DNA from 3 places in the Mesorhizobium sp. M1078 genome. Region 2 is predicted to be linked to each of the others. Evidence: predicted binding sites of a transcription regulator. Region 2 holds the regulator's gene; each other region holds the start of a gene.
The links. The regulator PhoB, encoded in region 2, activates phosphate uptake and scavenging genes when phosphate is short. The targets are predictions, from matches to a motif close to TGTCATNNANCTGTCAT.
Positions count from the first base shown of each region.

Region 1 (3,274 bases), on a different contig from region 2:
ATCAGGCTGAAAGGGATATAGTCGGACGACAATATGTCGAGCAGGCCGTCGCCGGCCAGCGTTCGAGCCGAGACATTGCCCGAATGCGAGGAGCCGCGCATGACGTTGGGCGCGCCCATCAGCACGCCGAGCCCGGCATCCTTCGAGGCCTTGGCGGCTTCCAGCGTGGTCGGGAATTCCGCGACGCGCACGCCTTGTTCGATCGCCTCGTCGACATGGCCTGATGTGGCGTCATCATGGCTCGCCAGCACAATGCCCCGCTCGTTGCAGGCGGCTGATATCGCCACCCGGTTCGGTCCCGAATTCTTCGCTGATTCCGACATCCGCTTTTCGCAGAACAATTGGAAGTCGCGATCGGTCAGCTTCAGCTTGCGCTGGTAGTAATAGGCGTAGGTCTCGAGATTGACGAACTGGCGCTGTCCCGGCGCATGGTCCATCAGCGAGGCCAGTTTGACCCGCTCGTCGCCATCGAAATTGGCGAAAGCCCGCAAGCAATCCGGCGCCGAGACCTCACAGCGCAGGTGCAGGAAATGGTCGGCCCGCAACCGGTCTTTCGCGACGCTGTCCTCGATCGCGTCGGCCAGCTTGCGGATGTCGTCGGAGGAAAGGTCGGCGTCCTCGTCCATGCCGACGCGCAGCGCGTCGAGCACGGTGGTGATCCCGGCGGTCGCTACCTGCGCGTCATGGGCGAGCACGGCGGCGATCGGGTTCCAGCGCACCTTCGGGCGCGGCGCATAATGGCCTTCGAGATGGTCGGTGTGGAGTTCGACCAGGCCGGGGATGATGTAGTCGCCGCCCATGTCCTCGCCAGCCATGTTCCCGCCGATTTGGCCGGTGCCGGCGTCGATGCCGGAGATAAAACCGTCGCGCAGCGCGAGCGACCCTTCGACGATCTCGTCGGCAAGCACGATGCGGGCGTTGTGGAGAACAGTTTCGGCGGTCATTCAGGCAGTCCTTGCTTACTCGGACGAATTGCGGTCAGGCGGTTTTTCGGGCAGCGCGGCGGCCGAGCGCATGATGCGAAAGCACCATGAACGGAGCGCCCGGTTCGGTTTCGACGAACAGCGTCAGCGCATCCACCAGCACCGGCTGCTGCAGCACATCGGCGAACAGGCTGTCAATTGCCGCGCGCAGACGTTGGCTTTCCTGCGGCCCGGCCCGGCCGGACAGTGTCATGTGGAAGCGAAAGGTCTCAAACACATAGGGATAGCCCCACTGGCAGAGATTGCGGAACTCGGCCGGCTTCAGCGAATCCGGGCTGCGCCGCTCGATCTCGGCCTCGGTGAGCGGCGCGCGAAAACGGTCGAAGCTAAGCACGACATCATCGGCGAAACGGTTGAGCGGCGGCAGCGGGCCTTCCGGCAGCAAAGCGAAGAAACCATCGATCTGGCTGACGACCAGGCGCGGGATGGTGACCGTCGGCGTTGCTTCGGCAAAGGCGTCCAGCGCCGCGCGCAGCGAGCTTTCGGTTTCGTTGGCGGCCAACCGGAAGGGCGCTTTCATCGTCGCATGGAAACCGTAGCGCCGCGCCGATGCGGTGTGAAAGGCGACTTCGGCCGCCGACAGCTCGCCCACCGCCTCGACCGGCCTGGTGGCGGCGCCAAAGGGGTCGCGGCCCAGCCAGTTGGCGGCGAGCCGCGCCAGCGGTTCGTCCTGCCTCGGGGTGAAATAGATGGCGTAGCGCATCGAAAAAAATCCTCGTCAGCCCGCTGCCATAGGTGATTTCCATGACGGATTGACGAAGCTTATGCGGGTTTTCGAAGGCAAATCGACCCCATGGATCGTTAGCCGACGATTTTTTGCTGCTGGACCAACCGCTTCCGGCGCAAGCGAAGGCCGATCAGGCCTTCGTCAGCCACTCGTGCTCGGGCGCGTTGTGGAACTTCCACGTCCGCTTCGGCCCGGCCATGACGTTGAGGTAATAGAGGTCGTAGCCGTGGCAGGCGGCGCAGGGGTGATAGCCCTTGGGCACCAGCACAACATCGCCGTCCTCGATCGCCATGGCTTCGTCCAGCTCGCGGGCGCCGGTCTTGTCGGCGTCGGTGTAGACGCGCTGGAAGGCAAAACCCTGCGGCGGGTTGAGGCGGTGGTAGTAGGTTTCCTCGAGATAGGATTCGGCAGGCAGATTGTCCTGGTCGTGCTTGTGCGGCGGGTAGCTCGATGTGTGGCCGCCGGGCGTGATGACCTCGACCACCAGCAGCGAGTCGGCCGGCTTACCCTCGGGCAATATGTTCGTGACGTAGCGCGTGTTGGTGCCTTTGCCCCGAGTCTCCTGGCCGAGGTCGTCGGGTGCGATGACGCGAACGGGCAAGCCGCCGCCCAGGCCCGGCGCCGAGCAAACCGCGAGCTCGAGATCGGTGTCGGCGGTGACCGACCAGTCCGAACCCTCCGGAATATAGACCGACCACGGCTTGCCCTCGAAGGGCGACATGCGCTCGCCGAGCAGGCCGAGTTCCTGGCCGCCCGCCTTTGCCGTGCCCTTGCCGGTGACGAACACCAGGCAGACTTCGCGATCCTGCGTCTTGCCGGATGCGGTCTCGCCCGGCTTCAGCCGGTGCAGGTCGAAGCCGACATAGGTCCATCCGGCGCTTTTGGGCGTGACATGCGCGACGCGGCCATGGCCCTTGTCGGCTTTGACGAGCAGTTTCGACATGTTTTGTCTCTCCTATCGCAAGTCTTCGAGGTCGGCCTCTCAACTTCGTCATCCTAGGGCGAAGCAGGAGCGAAGCTCCGTCGCGAAGACCCTAGGATGACGAAGCGAGGGACGTTCCGGCCAATCACCGACGTAGGCGATACGCCAGGTGTCCAGTGTCCGACCCGCAAGCCCTTCCGAGCCACGGCCGCTTCATTCCTTCGGTTCGGCGTCCGCCTTCGCTTCGCCGGTCTTCGGTCGATCAGGCGCAGCCTTGCTCTCCTCCACCGGCTTGTAAAGATAGAAGAACTGCCAGACGGCGTAGGCGGCAAAGCCGAGCGCAATGATGCCCCAGAATGGGGTGCCGGAGGCGAATTCTATTCCGGCCCAGATCACGCAGACGGCGACGACGGCAACGCGCCGCCACAGCGGCCGGAAGAACGGGTGCTCGTAATCCTTCATCGGATCGCCTCAGGCATTGGGAAAACCCTGCGTTTCCACCGTGTAGCCGGCCGCCGTCATCACCCGCATCAATTCCTTGTGGCCGACCTGCGCCATCTTGAGCGGCGGGTTCTTCTTCGGGTCCTGCTCGGCCTCGACGACGAACCAGCCTTCATAGCCATGGTCAGCGAAGCGCTGCAC
Region 1 covers NZ_JAMYMP010000048.1:17,054-20,327, forward strand. Annotated here, with positions in the region: gene NKH38_RS30830 (alpha-D-ribose 1-methylphosphonate 5-triphosphate diphosphatase) at 1-944, opposite strand, end outside; gene NKH38_RS30835 (DUF1045 domain-containing protein) at 979-1,686, opposite strand; gene iolB (5-deoxy-glucuronate isomerase) at 1,841-2,653, opposite strand; gene NKH38_RS30845 (hypothetical protein) at 2,846-3,094, opposite strand; gene iolE (myo-inosose-2 dehydratase) at 3,104-3,274, opposite strand, start outside.
Region 1: a site for PhoB is predicted at 1,728-1,744, ahead of NKH38_RS30835 (DUF1045 domain-containing protein). Genes of this name have one in related genera too.

Region 2 (3,274 bases):
TCGATCGCCGTTTTCATCGCCGCCTCGTCGATCTTCCAGCGCTCTTCCTGGAAGTTCGACCACGACACGCCGATGACCTTGTCCTTCGCCTGCGCGACCGAGACCAGCGCCAGCGACATGGCGACGCCCGCCAGCATGGCGGCTGCAAATCTGTTCATTATAACCCTCCCTGCGCCGCGCACGGCGCGACAAAACCGGCCCGAAGGCCTGCACACAGAGGCTCCATTTTTTCGAGCCTCGAAAAAACACTGGTTCAATGATAAAGCGCTGTCAACATGGTTTCTGATGGCCTTGCCGAATTTTTTCGAGCTCCGCAATAAACAATGACAGGGCTGCCGGCGTCTGCCAATATTTGGCTGGTGCCGTCGAACGCCTTCACTATCATGAGGCGCGAGGAGGCCGGGAGGAAACAAATGTCGGTTGGAATCCGCCACGACGATCTGCGCCGTCGCAACCGCGCGATGGTGATTTCGGCCGTGCGCCGGGCCGGCCAGCCGTCGCGGACCGAGATTGCGGCGACCACCGGCCTCAGCCATTCGACCATATCGGCAATCTCGTCTGATCTGATTCAAGAAGGCATCCTGATTGAAGGCAAGCCTGGCGAGACCGGCTCGCTGAAACGCGGCCGGCCGCAGGTCGGCCTTGGCCTCAATCCGGAAGCGGCGGCGGTGATGACCGTGGTGCTGTCGCTGAACTTCCTCTCCGTCACCGTCATCGACTATGCCGGCCAGGTGGTCGCGGAAGAACAGCGCCGGCTCGACACGCTGACCATGCCGCGCGACGAACTGATCGGCGAATGCGTAGCAATCGTCCGGCGGCGTCTCGAGGACCCGGACCTGGACGTCCAGAGCATCGCCCGCATTGCCATGGGCATCCAGGGCATCACCGATTCGCAGGCGCGGGCCATGCTGTGGTCGCCAATCACGCCACTGACCGACATTGCCTTCGCCGACATGTTGGAAGCGGAATTCGGCATTCCGGCCACCATGGAGAACGACTGCAATATGATGGCGGTGGCGCTGCAATGGCGCCAGCCCGAGCGCTACCGCGACAATTTTATCGCCATCCTCTTGTCGCACGGCATCGGCATGGGACTGGTGCTGAAAGGCGAACTTTTCACCGGCACCCATTCCTCGGGCGGCGAGTTCGGCCACATGATCCACCGTCCGGGCGGCGCGCTCTGCCGCTGCGGGCGGCGCGGCTGCGTCGAGGCCTATGCCGGAAACTACGCCATCTGGCGCAGCGCCAAAATGATGGGCGAGGATGCCGAGCCGGTCGATATCGGCGACGCTGATATGCGCGCACTCGCCGCGCGCGCCCGCGAAACCGACGGCCCGGAGCGCGAAGCCTATCGCAAGGCCGGCGAGGCGCTCGGCTTCGGCCTCGGCAGCCTGTTTGCGCTGATCGATCCGGCACCCGTCGCCATGGTAGGCGTCAGCGCCGCCGCCTTCGACTTGATCGAACCGGCATTGCGCGAAGCGATCGCCCAGACCGCCGGCGGCCAGCACTCGAAATCGATCTCCTTCGACACCGAGCCCAACGAGCTGCCGCTGATCCGCGAAGGCTGTGCCATGCGCGCGCTCGGCTTCGTCGATCAGGAGATTTTCGCGCCGGGCATTCAGGCCAAATCCGGCAAGCATGTCGTCTGAATGGCCGGCAACGGCGCGACGCGCAGCATCCTAGTCTTCCCTGATCGCGTAGCCGGCGCCGCGAATGGTACGGATGACATCCGGCATGCGGCCGTTGTTGACCGCTTTGCGTAAGCGCCCGACATGGACGTCGACGGTTCGCTCGTCGATATAGATCGTCTCGCCCCAGACATTGTCGAGCAGTTGGCTGCGCGAGAACACGCGGCCGGGATGGCGCATCATGAATTCGAGCAGCCGGAACTCGGTCGGTCCGAGCCTGATCTCGCTCTTCTTGCGGTAGACACGGTGCGACTCGCGGTCGAGCACGATGTCGCCGACCTTGAGCACGCTGGACAGCACTTCCGGCTTGGCCCGGCGCAGCAGCGCCCTCACGCGCGCCATGAACTCCGGCGTCGAGAATGGCTTGACCAGATAGTCGTCGGCGCCGGTGGACAGGCCGCGCACGCGATCGCTTTCCTCACCGCGCGCGGTCAGCATGATGATCGGCAGCCGCTCGGTTTCGGGCCGCACTCTAAGGCGCCGGCAGAGCTCGATGCCGGAAACAGCGGGCACCATCCAGTCGAGCACCAGGAGATCGGGCACGTTTTCCTGCAGGCGGATCTCGGCCTCGTCGCCGCGTGTCACCACCTCGACGTGATAGCCTTCGGATTCGAGGTTGTAGCGGAGGAGCACGCCTAGCGGCTCCTCGTCCTCCACGACCATGATGCGTGGCGCGATCATCGGCAGTTCACCCTCATCAGGCCGGCATGGCCATCGCCGTCTCGTCCTGCTTCGGACGATTGGCGGGCAGTTGCTGGCCGGTCAGCACATAATACGCATTTTCGGCGATGTTGGTGACATGATCGCCGATGCGCTCAAGATTCTTGGCGCAGAACAAGAGATGCGTGCAGGCGGTGATGTTGCGAGGGTCTTCCATCATGTAGGTCAAGAGCTCACGAAACACAGACGTGTATTTGACGTCGATGCGCTCGTCGTCATTCCTGAGTTTTGCAAGCGCTGCCGCATCGGTGGCGGCATATTCCTCGACGACGCCTTGCACCTGGATCAGCACCAGCTGCGCCATGGCGTCGATGGAGTGCGAGAGGTCGCGCGGCGTGACGCTCAAGCCCACGGTGCCGACGCGTTTGGCGATGTTCTTGGCGAGGTCGCCGATGCGCTCGAGGTCGCCCGCCATGCGGATCGAGCCGACCACGGCACGCAGATCGTTGGCCATCGGCTGACGCTTGGCGATCAGCGTGATGGCGCGGTCGTCCAGTTCGCGCTGGCGCGCATCCATGATGGCGTCGTCGGAAACGACACGCTGTGCCAGCGCATTGTCCGAATTGAGCAGCGCCCTGGTCGAGCCGCTGACCATCGAGCCTGCCAGATCGCCCATGTCGCGGATCAGCTTGCTGATCTGCCCGAGCTCTTCATCGAAGGAGGCGACGGTATGTTCACCCATGATCTTGGTCCTCGTGCCTGAAAATTCACCCGCCGGACGGCTCAGCCGAAGCGGCCGGTAATGTAGTCCTGGGTGCGCTTGTCGTCGGGGTTGGTGAACATCTTGTCGGTGGCGCCCTCCTCGACGAGATAGCCGAGATGGAACATCGCCGTGCGCTGCGAGACGCGCGCCGCCTGCTGCATCG
Region 2 covers NZ_JAMYMP010000014.1:92,431-95,704, reverse strand. Annotated here, with positions in the region: gene xylF (D-xylose ABC transporter substrate-binding protein) at 1-158, opposite strand, end outside; gene NKH38_RS19430 (ROK family protein) at 414-1,649, shown strand; gene phoB (phosphate regulon transcriptional regulator PhoB) at 1,680-2,369, opposite strand; gene phoU (phosphate signaling complex protein PhoU) at 2,386-3,090, opposite strand; gene pstB (phosphate ABC transporter ATP-binding protein PstB) at 3,132-3,274, opposite strand, start outside.

Region 3 (3,274 bases), on a different contig from region 2:
CGCATGGCCAGGAACAGATTGCGGGCGATCGCCACCGGGCCGGCAGCATGCCAGGCGAGGCGGTTTACGGCCCCACGACGCGCGGCCTTGGCGACACGCGGCCGCCGAAGATTTTCCCAGATTTGAAAACTTCTGGGCAGATCGCCAGGGAAATCGGCGATAGCGTCGGCAAGCGTGATGGCATCCTCGATCGCCATTGCCGCGCCCTGCGCGGCAAACGGCGTCATCGCGTGCGCGGCGTCGCCGATCAGCGCGATGCCCTGCGGGCTCGTCCACCGCTTCTGTTCGACGGTGTGGATCGGAAAGGCCGTCCATGGGCCGGCCAGTGCCACAAGCTTCGTCAGGCCCGGCGCGGTGCCGCGCAGGGCAGCCGTGAGGATCGCGGGATCGGCATGGCCCGACCAACCTTCGGCCATGCGCTCACCCTTGGTGAAGGCGGCGAGATTGAAGGCCCGGCCTTTGCTGACGGGGTAGGCGACCACGTGGAAGCCAGGATGCAGGAACGTGGTGACGCAGTCGGCGGCGCCGATCGCGACAAAGGCTTCTCCGGCCGCACCGTCGGCCGCGATCGTGACTCGCCAGGCGAGTTCGCCCGAAAAACGGCTTTTGACGAAGTCCTCGCCTGCGAGTTGCGCCCTGACCGCCGACCAGACGCCGTCGGCGCCGACCAGCAGTTTGCCGCGTGCCTCGATCTCGCGGCCGTCCACTTCGGCGGTCACGGCGACATATTGCGCGTCTTTGACGATGCCGGTCACGCGGGCGCCGGTGATGAGCTCAATCTCCGGCCGTTCAGCCATTTGCGGCAACAGCGCTGCCTGCAGATCTGCGCGGTGAGCAACGAGATAAGGCGACTGCCAGCGCGCATCGGCGGCGCGCCCGAGCGGTACCCGCGCCAGCTCACGCAGCGTCGCTGCATCCTTCAGCACCACCGCTTCGGGCCGCGAGGCTGCCGGCAGCAGCCGGTCGAGAACGCCGAGCTTTCCAAGGATGCACGTCGCATTGGGCGAAAGCTGGATGCCTGCGCCGGCCGCGTCGAGGTGCTGTGCCTGTTCGATCAGCTTTACCGGATAACCCCGTCCGGCGAAGGCAAGGGCAGCGGTCAGCCCGGCGATGCCGGCCCCGGCGATTATGACCTGCCGGGACCTGATGTCTTCCATCGGGCTTGTCGCGGAAGGATCAGGCGGCCTGGTCGATATAAAGGCAACCAGCCGGCAGCGTTTCCGTCGCCCTCAGCTTCGCCGAATAGCGGTAGAGCGTCGAGCAGTAGGGACAGACCTTTTCATTGTCGTCGCCCATGTCGAGGAACACATGTGGGTGGTCGAAGGGCGGGTTGGCGCCGGTGCACATGAATTCCTTGACGCCGATGTCGATTGCCGGATGGCCCGCATCGTTCTGGAAATGGGGAATGGAACCGCCTGCCATCGTCGTCTCCTTGATCTCGTCGAAAAGCATCTGGAACATAACAGGCCTGTTTGCAAGATCGATGAAATGAAACTGTCGCAAAAGCCTGTCAGAGGATACGTTGAGCCGGTTAAGTGCATGTCCCTGAAATCGGAACGGTTTTCGCCGAAGGGTCATGCGTCACAAAAGCGTGTTAGAGGCATGGCACGTCCAACGGCGCTCCAAGGGACGGTTGGCGGGGAAGAGCAGGAACCATGAACGAACTGAAGCCGGTGCAGAGCGAATTCATCAATGTCGAGGTGGCGAGCCCCGAGGGCGGCAACCCCGATCGGTTCGTCAACCGTGAGTTCTCCTGGCTGCAGTTCAACCGGCGTGTGCTCGAGGAATCACAGAACGAGCACCATCCGCTGCTCGAACGCGTCCGTTTCCTGTCGATTTCGGCCGCCAATCTCGATGAATTCTTCATGGTCCGCGTCGCCGGCCTTGCGGGCCAGGTGCGCGAAGGCATTGCGCTAAAGAGCCCCGACGGCCGCACGCCGGAGCAGCAGCTGGAACAATTGCTGCGCGAGGTCGAGCGGCTGCAGGAGGACCAGCAGAACAGCCTTTCGGCGCTGATGTTGCTGCTCAACAAGGAAGGCATTGAGAGCATCACCCGCGATGCACTGACCAAGGATGAAAAAGTCTGGCTGGAAGACCATTTCCAGGACCAGGTTTTCCCGGTGCTGACTCCACTGTCGATCGACCCGGCGCATCCGTTTCCGTTCATTCCCAATCTCGGCTTCTCGATGGCGCTGCAATTGCGCCATCGCAAGAATGGCGAGGAGATGAGCGCGCTTCTGCGCCTGCCGGTGGCGCTGAAGCGCTTCATCCGTCTGCCCGACCGCAAGCAGCACGTTCGCTTCATTCCGTTGGAGGAGGCTGTCGGCCTCTATATCGGCAAGCTGTTCCCCGGCTATGAGGTCAAGGGTTCCGGCACCTTCCGCATCATCCGGGACAGCGATATCGAGGTCGAGGAAGAGTCGGAAGATCTCGTGCGCCTGTTCGAGACGGCGCTGAAGCGGCGCCGCCGCGGTTCGGTCATCCGCATCGAATTCGACAAGTCGATGCCCGGCGAATTGCGCGAGTTCGTCGCCGGCGAGCTTGGCGTCTCTTCGAGCCGCATCAGCGTTCTGACCGGCCCGCTGGCGCTCAGCCAGATTTCCGAGATCGTCGCCGTGCCACGCGACGACCTGAAGTTCACCCCCTACAATCCACGCTTTCCCGAGCGCATCCGCGAGCATGGCGGCGACTGTTTCGCGGCCATCCGCGAGAAGGACATCGTCGTCCACCACCCCTATGAATCCTTCGACGTGGTGGTCCAATTCCTGCGCCAGGCGATGGCCGACCCCGAGGTGGTGGCGATCAAGCAGACGCTCTACCGCACCTCCAACGACAGCCCGATCGTGCGCGCCTTGGTCGACGCGGCCGAGGCCGGCAAGTCGGTAACCGCCCTGGTCGAGCTCAAGGCGCGCTTCGACGAGGAAGCCAACATCCGCTGGGCGCGCGACCTCGAACGCGCCGGCGTCCAGGTCGTGTTCGGCTTCCTCGAACTCAAAACCCATGCGAAAATGTCGCTAGTAGTGCGGCGCGAGGACGGCAAGCTGCGCAACTATGTCCATCTCGGCACCGGCAACTACCATCCGGTGACCGCGCGCATCTACACCGACCTGTCCTTCTTCACCACCGATCCGACGATCGCGCGCGATGTCGCCCAGCTGTTCAACTTCATCACCGGCTATGCCGAGCCGACCGATGAGATGCGGATCGCCATCTCGCCGTTTACGCTGCGCAGCCGTATCCTCAAGCACATTGCCGACGAGGTCGCCTACGCGCT
Region 3 covers NZ_JAMYMP010000007.1:101,379-104,652, forward strand. Annotated here, with positions in the region: gene NKH38_RS12345 (FAD-dependent monooxygenase) at 1-1,157, opposite strand, end outside; gene NKH38_RS12350 (zinc-finger domain-containing protein) at 1,177-1,422, opposite strand; gene NKH38_RS12355 (RNA degradosome polyphosphate kinase) at 1,656-3,274, shown strand, end outside.
Region 3: a site for PhoB is predicted at 1,485-1,501, ahead of NKH38_RS12355 (RNA degradosome polyphosphate kinase). Genes of this name have one in related genera too.